Regions from separate parts of the Psychromonas sp. psych-6C06 genome, predicted to be linked through region 1. Evidence: predicted binding sites of a transcription regulator. Region 1 holds the regulator's gene; each other region holds the start of a gene.

What was found. The regulator FliA, encoded in region 1, starts transcription of late flagellar genes. The targets are predictions, from matches to a motif close to CTAAAGNTNNNNNNNNNNNNGCCGATA.
Region 2: a site for FliA is predicted at 1,952-1,978, ahead of pomA (flagellar motor protein PomA). Genes of this name have one in related genera too.
Region 3: a site for FliA is predicted at 1,687-1,713, ahead of CW745_RS10975 (DUF5610 domain-containing protein). Genes of this name have one in related genera too.

The regions. Positions count from the first base shown of each region.
Region 1 is NZ_PIZM01000002.1:577,533-580,816, reverse strand. It holds gene flhF (flagellar biosynthesis protein FlhF) at 1-533, shown strand, start outside; gene CW745_RS05775 (MinD/ParA family protein) at 566-1,426, shown strand; gene CW745_RS05770 (RNA polymerase sigma factor FliA) at 1,427-2,131, shown strand; gene cheY (chemotaxis response regulator CheY) at 2,287-2,670, shown strand; gene CW745_RS05760 (protein phosphatase CheZ) at 2,683-3,284, shown strand, end outside.
Region 2 is NZ_PIZM01000001.1:549,662-552,945, forward strand. It holds gene dxs (1-deoxy-D-xylulose-5-phosphate synthase) at 1-673, opposite strand, end outside; gene ispA ((2E,6E)-farnesyl diphosphate synthase) at 706-1,596, opposite strand; gene xseB (exodeoxyribonuclease VII small subunit) at 1,605-1,838, opposite strand; gene pomA (flagellar motor protein PomA) at 2,033-2,809, shown strand; gene CW745_RS02480 (flagellar motor protein MotB) at 2,809-3,284, shown strand, end outside.
Region 3 is NZ_PIZM01000006.1:530,912-534,195, forward strand. It holds gene trmB (tRNA (guanosine(46)-N7)-methyltransferase TrmB) at 1-202, shown strand, start outside; gene CW745_RS10965 (cold-shock protein) at 501-707, shown strand; gene CW745_RS10970 (DUF3461 family protein) at 825-1,202, opposite strand; gene CW745_RS10975 (DUF5610 domain-containing protein) at 1,748-2,377, shown strand; gene CW745_RS10980 (hypothetical protein) at 2,363-3,022, opposite strand.

The DNA of each region.
Region 1 (3,284 bases):
CCACTGATACTTATCGAATTGGTGCTCACGAGCAGCTGGCTACTTATGGGAAAATAATGGGGTGTAGTGTCAGGGTTGCAAAAGATGCGGATGAATTATCGGAAATTTTATATCAATTTAGAGAAAAGCGTTTGGTCTTAATTGATACTGCAGGGATGGGCCAGAGAGATATTCGTTTATCGGAGCAGCTTGATACATTGATGCGTAATAGCCGTGTCAATATTCAAAGTTATCTAGTGGTTTCATCGACAGCGCAGCGTCGTGTTGTTGAAGAGGCGATGGCACACTTTAAGCGAATTCCGCTTGCTGGGTGTATATTAACTAAAGTAGATGAAAGTATTGGCCTAGGTGAATTACTAAGTGTCACTATGCAACATGCTTTACCCATTAGTTACGTGACAACTGGGCAACGCGTTCCTGAAGATATTGAGATTGCTAGTGTTGAAAACTTAATAGCGGGTACATTAACCATGATGAATGAGATTTTCGAGCAAGAACAGCATCAATGGTTTAGTACCTTTGACAACGAATAGAATTTTAAATTAACGATTTAGATGAGTGTAATATGATTTCAGACCAAGCAAGTGGTTTAAGAAGAATGAAAAACAATCAGGTGAAAGTGGTGGCTATCACCGGTGGTAAAGGTGGTGTTGGTAAAACTAACGTAACACTTAACATGGCTGTTTCTCTTGCTCAACGCGGTAAACGCGTCATGGTACTTGATGCCGATTTAGGGCTTGCCAATGTCGATGTATTGTTAGGAATTCGAGTCACCAAAAATTTATCGCATGTATTATCTGGTGAGTGTACATTAGATGAGGTAATTGTTGAGGGCCCAGAAGGGGTGATGATTATCCCTGCCACATCAGGTACACAATCAATGGTTGAATTAACCGATGTTGAGCATGCTGGCCTTATTCAAGCTTTCAGTGCCTTGCAGACACCGATTGATATGCTTTTAATTGATACCGCAGCAGGTATCTCAAATATGGTAGTCAGCTTCGCACAAGCAGCACAAGACGTGGTAATGGTGGTATGTGATGAGCCAACTTCGATTACTGATGCTTATGCACTGATTAAAATACTCAGTAAACAAAATGGTGTTTACAAATTTAAGATTGTGGCCAACATGGTACGTAGCTTGCGAGAAGGTCAAGATCTGTTCACTAAGTTGACTCGTGTAACCGATCGGTTCTTAGATGCGTCATTAGAGCTCGTAGCTTGTATTCCGTTTGATGGTAATGTCCGTCAAGCTGTACGGAAGCAAAAAGTGGTCGTACAGGCTTTTCCTAAAACCCCTGCTTCACTGGCATTTAAAGCGCTTGCTAATAGAGCTTGTGATTGGCCAATTCCACATCAGCCAGGAGGGCACTTAGAATTCTTTATCGAAAAATTATTACTTAATAATGTAGATGAGCAATTATAGGTGATTAAAACCAAGGGCTATTACAATAATACTTCTGATCTCATTGAGCGTCATAGCGATTTAGTGCAGAAAATAGCCTATCATTTAATGGCAAGGTTACCAGCTAGTGTATTAGTTGATGACCTTATTCAATCCGGCATGATAGGTTTATTGGAAGCAGCTAGGAATTTTGATGCTAGTAAAGGAGCTAGCTTTGAAACTTTTGCTGGCATTCGAATTCGTGGTGCTATGCTTGATGAAATGCGCCGTGGAGATTGGGTTCCACGATCTGTTCATAAAAATAGCCGTAGTATTGCAAATGCTATTTCAGAAGTTGAAAAACGTACTGGACGTGATGCTAAAGAAGCAGAAGTTGCCGCCGAACTATCATTAACACTACCTGAATATCAGCATATGCTTCGTGATGTTAACTGTGCCAAGCTTATTGCTTATGAAGATATAGCGGGAGCAGATGAAGGGTTATCTAATGAGCCTGTCAGTCACGACTGTACTTTTAATGAAGTGAGTGAAGCACAATTCTCAGATAAATTAGTGTCAATGATCAAAGAACTACCCGAGCGAGAAGCATTAGTATTATCACTCTATTATGACGAAGAGCTAAACCTTAAAGAGATAGGTTTAGTACTTGATGTCAGTGAGTCAAGGGTTAGCCAAATTCATTCACAAGCACTACATCGTTTAAAAGCAAAAGCTCAAACAGCTTAGATAATACGCAAAATAGATGTTTTGATAAGAGATGAGTCACACTTGGCTCAAGAAGAAAAAAAATAACAATTTATAATTGTGCCTTTTTTGAATATTTACTTATATTTATTTCAAGTAGATAAAAACAAAATTCAGTTTTTACTTAGGGGAACGTTTTGGATAGAAATATGAAAGTGTTAATTGTTGATGACTTTTCAACAATGCGAAGAATAATCAAGAACTTATTAAGAGATCTTGGTTTTACAAATACCTTTGAGGCTGATGATGGTAATACTGCCTTGCCGATGCTTAAAGAGGGGGATTTCGAATTTGTGGTAACGGATTGGAATATGCCTATTATGCAAGGGATTGATCTATTAAAAGAGATTCGCAAAGACCCTAAATTAAAGCATCTTCCAGTGTTAATGGTGACTGCTGAAGCTAAGCGAGAACAGATTATCGAAGCAGCACAAGCCGGCGTAAATGGTTATATTGTTAAACCCTTCACTGCAGGCACGTTAAAAGAGAAGCTAGATAAAGTATTTGAACGCTTAGGCTAGAAGGAGTACATGATGGCCGATCAAAACGTGCCACTACTCTCATTATCACAAGCTAAAGCGTTAGTTGCTCACTTGGAAGCTAATGAGATAAGTGAAGCAAATGAAATCGTTGAAAATGCCTACGATACCACATCAAGTGACGGTAAAGTTTTTGATAAAGTAGGTGAGCTAACACGTGAACTTCACGATACTTTGCTTAGTTTTCAGAATGATACCCGACTAATCGATATGGCGGGACATGATATTCCCGATGCAAAACACCGTTTAAATTATGTTATCGAGATGACTGACAAGGCCGCGAATAAAACCATGGATGCAGTCGATAATTGTTTACCCATTGCTGATAAGTTAATTACCGATCTTGAGAATGTGAAGCCTAATTGGCAAAGCCTGATGAAACGTGATCTGGCATTAGGGGACTTTAAAAAACTCTGCCATCAAATCGATGGTCTAATTAGTGATTCATCATTAAGTGCAGAGAACCTGCGTAGTTCATTAACCGATATTTTAATGGCTCAAGATTTTCAAGATTTAACTGGGCAGATGATAAGACGGGTCATTGAACTTGTGCAAGAGATTGAGTTAAAGCTTGTTGGCATTTTAAAAGTGTGTAG
Region 2 (3,284 bases), on a different contig from region 1:
ACTCTTTAATAGGGGGCATAGTTGAGAGTACTTTTTTACTACCTTCGCGAAGTTGAGTATAAAGGTCACCGGATAAAATTTTAGCAAGGTGGTTATTAAGTGCTCCTACATTTTCAGAAATAGACATCTCATTGTCATTCAATACAACTAACATGTCATTATGAATGGCGCCCGCATGGTTCATCGCTTCAAAAGCCATACCGGCGGTGATCGCGCCATCACCAATAACAGCAACTACTTTTCTTCCTTGATCTTCTTTTTCAGCTGCAATAGCCATCCCTAGTGCGGCACCAATAGATGTCGAAGAGTGACCAACACTCAATACATCATATTCACTTTCTTCGCGCCATGGGAAAGGGTGTAAACCTTTAAAGGTACGAATGGTGTCCATTTTATCACGACGACCAGTGAGAATTTTATGCGGGTAGGCTTGATGGCCGACGTCAAAAATCAAATGGTCAAAGGGAGTATGGTACACATAGTGCAAGGCAACAGTTAACTCTACAACCCCAAGTCCTGATGCTAAGTGGCCACTTGTTTGGCTTACACTTGTTAATAGAAACTGGCGCAATTCGTTACAAAATTCGGGTAATTGTTCTTTTTTTAATAAGCGCAGATCTTCAGGATAATTGATATTGGTAAGTAACGGATAATTTTTAAGATCTAAAGGCATAATAGTTTGTCGCGCTTATCTGGGAAATGGGATTAACGATCTCGTTTAATTATATATAATGCAAACGATTCAAGTAACTGAGTATTATAAGGCAATTGTGTCAAAGCATGAAGCGCTTCTTCACAAAGCGATGTTGCTTTTGCGATCGCTTGCTCTAAACCAAGTAATGCAGGGTAGGTAGATTTCTGATGTGCTATGTCAGAACCTTGTGGTTTACCAAGTGTTTCAGTATCGCTGATGATGTCTAAAATATCGTCTTGTACTTGAAAGGCAAGTCCGATTGAAGAAGAAAATTGTTGTAATAACAGCAAGTGTTGTGGCGGTAATTGCTCATTACTGAGTGCACCTAGTGTCACAGCAGCTTCAATTAATGCGCCCGTTTTTGCTGCGTGAATTTTCTCTAAACTGCTCAAACCAACTTGTTTGTTTTCAGCTTCTAAATCTAATGATTGCCCTCCACACATTCCAGCTTCACCGGATGCTTTAGCTAATATATTGACCATTTTTAACTGTGTATTAGCACTAAGCCCATCAATCGGTTGCGATATAATCTCAAAGGCAAGGGTTTGCAGGGCATCGCCCGCTAAGATAGCTGCCGCTTCATCAAATTGAATATGGCAAGTTTTTTGACCTCTGCGCAATGCATCATCATCCATTGCAGGTAAGTCATCGTGAATTAAAGAGTAAGCATGTACGGATTCAATCGCACAGGCGAGTGGATCGAGTGTTAATTTACTTGAGCCTAACATCTCGCCAACCGCGTAAACAAGAAAAGGGCGAATACGTTTACCCCCTAAGAGAGCACCATAAGCCATCGCTTCATTCAATTTAGAAGAAGTTGGGTTTTCTACTTTAATATATTGGCTAAGATTATTATTAACACGTTGCTGATAATAGGTAATTGTCTCTAAAAGTGGTGTCATGATAATATTTATTCACTAAATTCTTGGAGAGAAGACTGAGTATCATTTTGCATCAGAATAGATACTTGCTGTTGTGCTTTTTGTAACTTTTGACTATTACTTCTTGCTAGCGAAATACCACGTTCAAACTGTTTGAGTGCGTCCTCTAAAGGTAAATCACCAGCTTCAAGATGATTAACGATCGATTCTAATTCATTAATCGCCTCTTCATATTGCATGTTTTCAGGTTTTTTTAACGCCATATTTTCAATCTCTAAAATTTTTTTCAAGGGTACCCTGCACAGGCAATAAGTCAAATAGCAAAGGATAAATTATTTATAAACAGTGACATTGTTATGGAAACTTTTGTTTATCGCTAATGAATAACTGCAAAGTGTCGATATAAAGCTATAATCTCAATTATCAGTTTAACTCGTTTTAATTAAAGGAATATTTTGTGGATTTAGCTACTCTGATCGGAATTGTAGGTGCATTTGGCTTTGTTATTATGGCGATGTTACTTGGTGGCACCATTGAAATGTTTATCGATGTCGTCTCGATATTGATTGTATTTGGTGGTACCGCATTTGTGGTTATGATGAAATACAATATGGGGCAGTTTATTGGTGCGATTAAAATAGCAATGAAAGCCTTTATGTTTAAAACAGATTCACCAGAAGAGTTGATCAGTAAATCTGTTGAGATGGCGGATGCCGCCCGTAAAGGTGGCTTTTTAGCCTTAGAAGAGGCTGAAATTAGTAACGCATTCATGCAAAAAGGCGTCGATATGCTCGTTGATGGCCATGATGCAGATGTTGTACGCGCAACACTTGAAAATGATATCCGCTTAACTGCTGGGCGCCATGAAAGGGGGGCTGATATTTTTAAACAAATTGGTGATGTCGCCCCTGCAATGGGAATGATTGGTACGCTTGTTGGGTTAGTTGCCATGTTATCTAATATGGATGACCCAAAGTCAATTGGTCCTGCAATGGCTGTTGCTTTATTAACAACGCTTTACGGTGCGATTATCGCCAATATGATGGCATTACCTGTTTCAGACAAACTTAAATTGCGTGCAGAAGAAGAAAAACTAAACCGTAGTTTGATTTTAGATGCGGTTCTAGGTATCCAGGATGGACAAAATCCTCGTGTGATAGAAGGGGTTCTTCGAAATTACTTACCTGAGTCTAAACGTGGTAGTGGTGAGGCTGGCGAAGGCGGTGAAGAATAATGGCTGAAGAAGAGTGTAAGTGTCCACCCGAAGGACTCCCTGCTTGGATGGGAACCTTTGCCGACTTAATGTCACTGTTAATGTGTTTCTTTGTATTGTTATTATCATTTTCTGAAATGGATGTATTAAAATTTAAGCAGATTGCGGGCTCGATGAAATATGCCTTTGGTGTGCAATCAATGCTTGAAGTTAAAGATATTCCCAAAGGAACCTCTGTTATTGCGCAAGAATTTACGCCGGGAAAACCGGATCCGACCCCCATTGAAGTGATCATGCAACAAACAATTGAGATGACAAAAGCTAAATTAGATTTTCAAGAGGGGGAATCTAGTCGAGTGGGTGGTCAAGAGAACGTTAAAGTTAGGAAAGTGGCATCTCCACAAGAAATTGAAGAGCAGTCTGAAAGTCAGGCGCAATCAGAAACAGATTCGGAAGGGCAAAAAGAGGAAGCGCCAACACAAGAACAACAAAGTGA
Region 3 (3,284 bases), on a different contig from region 1:
TGGCGTTGTGCATATGGCAACTGATTGGGAACCTTATGCAGAGCATATGTTAGAAGTAATGAATGCCACCTCTAATTTTAAAAATACGGTAGAAGGCGATTATGCACCACGTCCTGATTGGCGTCCCCTTACTAAATTTGAAAGCCGTGGGCACCGTTTAGGCCATGGTGTTTGGGATCTGTTGTTCGAACGTGTTAGCTAATTGAATAATTTGTATGAATGTGAATACGTTGATTCTAGTTGCAAAGTCTTTATAGCAATAAGTGAACTAAAAAGTTCGCTTATTGCTTTTAATTGTCGCTTATTTTAAACAAAGATTGACTTTTAGCTGGGACTCTATAAAGTGCACGCAAGTAGGAAAGAAAGCCTTTTGTTTACATTCAACATTTCGTAGTTTTATTTATAATATCTCGTATCTGTAGTTTTTAAGTTCCAGTCTGTTTTTACGCTACTCACGCCTTTTAAAGGCAATCTAACATTCAAATTACAGGATAAATATTATGTCTAAAGTTCAAGGTACAGTTAAATGGTTCAACGAATCTAAAGGTTTTGGTTTCATCGAGCAAGCTGACGGTCCAGATGTATTTGCTCACTTCAGCGCTATCGCAAGCGAAGGTTTCAAAACTCTTGCTGAAGGCCAGAAAGTAGAATTCACAGTAAGCCAAGGTCAAAAAGGACCAAACGCTGAAAACATCGTAGCTATCTAAGCTATTATGATGAGTTAACTAGGTTTTAAAATAAGCCTTAGTTAAAAAGATTAAAAAATGGCAATCCTTTTGGGTTGCCATTTTTTTTGCGTTATAGAAAATAATGGTGAGTTATTTCTATAATTGTGCAATTTTGGCTTCCATCTCTTTTACTTTATTTGTTACAACGCTCTCTAAATGCTTTAAATCATTGAGCAATTGTTGTTTAACCTCTTTTTCACTGTGTGCATCAATGGCTAACGCATCTAACTCTTTAATTATTTTCCGAAGAGTGGGGTTTATTTCCGACATATTAGTGAATCTATCACCCTGATAACCTCCACTGACTCTTTTTTGCTGACGTTGAAATTTAAACTTGCTACTGCGAGCAAGGAATTCATGGCCTGTTTTCTTAAAATAAACTTTTAAAATATCACGCTCTCCCTCTTGGCGAAGGCTATAGCGTGTTATATCTTCCACATTACGGATACCAATACTTTTTAGATGTGAATGCATAGATTCTCCTATAATACCAAACGAAATAAATAGCTGATCTATTTTACTGGTTAAAGCAACTTACCTCTTCGTTGAAACTATCGCAAAGCGAAAAACCATTAGAACATTAACGTTTTTTGTTAATCTCTCGATAGTGTCGTCAAGTTTCGCCTTGAGTTAAGCTACTTTTCCTGCGCAAAATTTAGATCACATACTTAATTCGATTGGTATAAAAACAATAAGGTATTTATTGTCTAATTATATTCAGTTGTATTAGGTGTAGTTTCTTTTATGTCTAAATTCAACATGCTTTATCAGGTTGCTCACAAAATAAGCTAAAATAATAATACCAAATCCACTAAATAACTGATCAATCTTACTGGTTAAAAGAAGCTATTTCAGCGTTAAAAATTTCGTAAAGGGAACAACCATTTGCATCAATTTTCGCCTTGAACTAACTCCTTTTTCCTGCGTAATATTTGATCACTATATTAGCGGAATTGGTATAAAGGCAGTCATTGAACTGCCGATAACCTATTATGTTTTCCACTATGAGGAAGTGCATCATGGATAATAAAGTATCAACCAATCAAACATACGATCAAAATATACGAGTAAGCGGTAAGAATGATGGCCATGGGGAAAAGTTGGGGCGCTCAGGTGCTCTCCCCAGTGAAACATTAAAAAGTAATAAAGGCCACAGTGTAGTTGCGTCTGTTGAGGTAACCAATAAAAAACGTCTAAATGCATCTATTCTCGAAGCCTCTTTAAAGTATGAGGGTACGATTGCTTCTCAGCCTCAGGCGCTGTTACTAAAAACTGCATTAGAAGGAATTAACGAAGCTTTACAAGAGCTTGGCGTTGAAAAGACGGTAGAACAAAATGTCGAGGAAGCTATTGACGTTAGTCCCGAAGCCACTGCTGAGCGCATTGTTGCCTTTAGCACACAATTTTTTCCATTATATTTAGAGCAACATCCTGAGCTTGCTGAAGAGGAAGCGTTAACTAAATTCACCGATATTATTAGTGGTGGGATTGATCAAGGTTTTGAAGAAGCAAAAGAAGTATTAAGCGGATTAAATGTGTTAGAGGGAGATATTGCTACAAATATCGATAAAACCTACGAACTGGTGCAGCAGGGCTTAGTAGATTTTATCGAACAATATAACTTGCCAGATCCTTCAGTCGTCGAGTAGGAGAGTCTTTAACTCTTGAGTTATCGCGCCAATTTTTTCGTGGTGTTTTTTATGTAAGTAACTATAGGATGTGAGTACAAGCAGAGGTTTAGAATAACAGCGTTTTAATTTTGTGCCTGTTAATTGCATTAAAGAAGGGGCTATATCGTGAGGGAATACGGTAAAACTCATTGGTTTTTTTAGTAATGTTTCAATAGTCCGGGTTATTGTATCTTCTTCGATAAAGCCTACTTTAGACAGCCCATATAGTTGCTTGAAGTAGGTGACTCCTAGCACCCCAATAGGGGTATGCTCTGTGAGTTGTTGAGGGGAAGGGCAAGTTGATTTTTGTGGCACATATACAAATAGCGCTGAACTATTTAGCTTAACAGGGATCATTAGTAAATTTTTATGATCGCGCATGGTATAACTATAGCGGTAAAGTTCCCCATCTAGTTGACCTTTGTTGCTCTTTTGTAGGGTATCTGCATTTTTAAATTCAATAAATTCTACCTGAAAACCGGCATTATTAATGGCCGCTTCAAGTAAATACTGGTAGTTGGTATTAAGCAATTTTAAGTTGGTGCTTGTAGCAATTCTTAGCGGATCGCCAATTGCATTGTTGGAAAACAGGAATATTAGTATTAACTTGATAACTGTATTCATCACCTACTCCTGGGGCTGTTGAACTTTCAAGTTTATTTTTGCAACAAATGTTACCCTTCGGGTTCCACACAACATGCTCTGAGCTTGCTCTATTTGACTGCGTCAAACATTAAGCGATACAAAACGAAGAGACGTTTTACTATCCGTTTGATGAAATTCGCTTAGAATGACTAAGCCACATTCCGCCTACCTTGCTCAAAATACCTTGTACGGAACAAAATTTAACGGAAAAGATCAACAGACCCTAGCCAAAGGGAGAAAT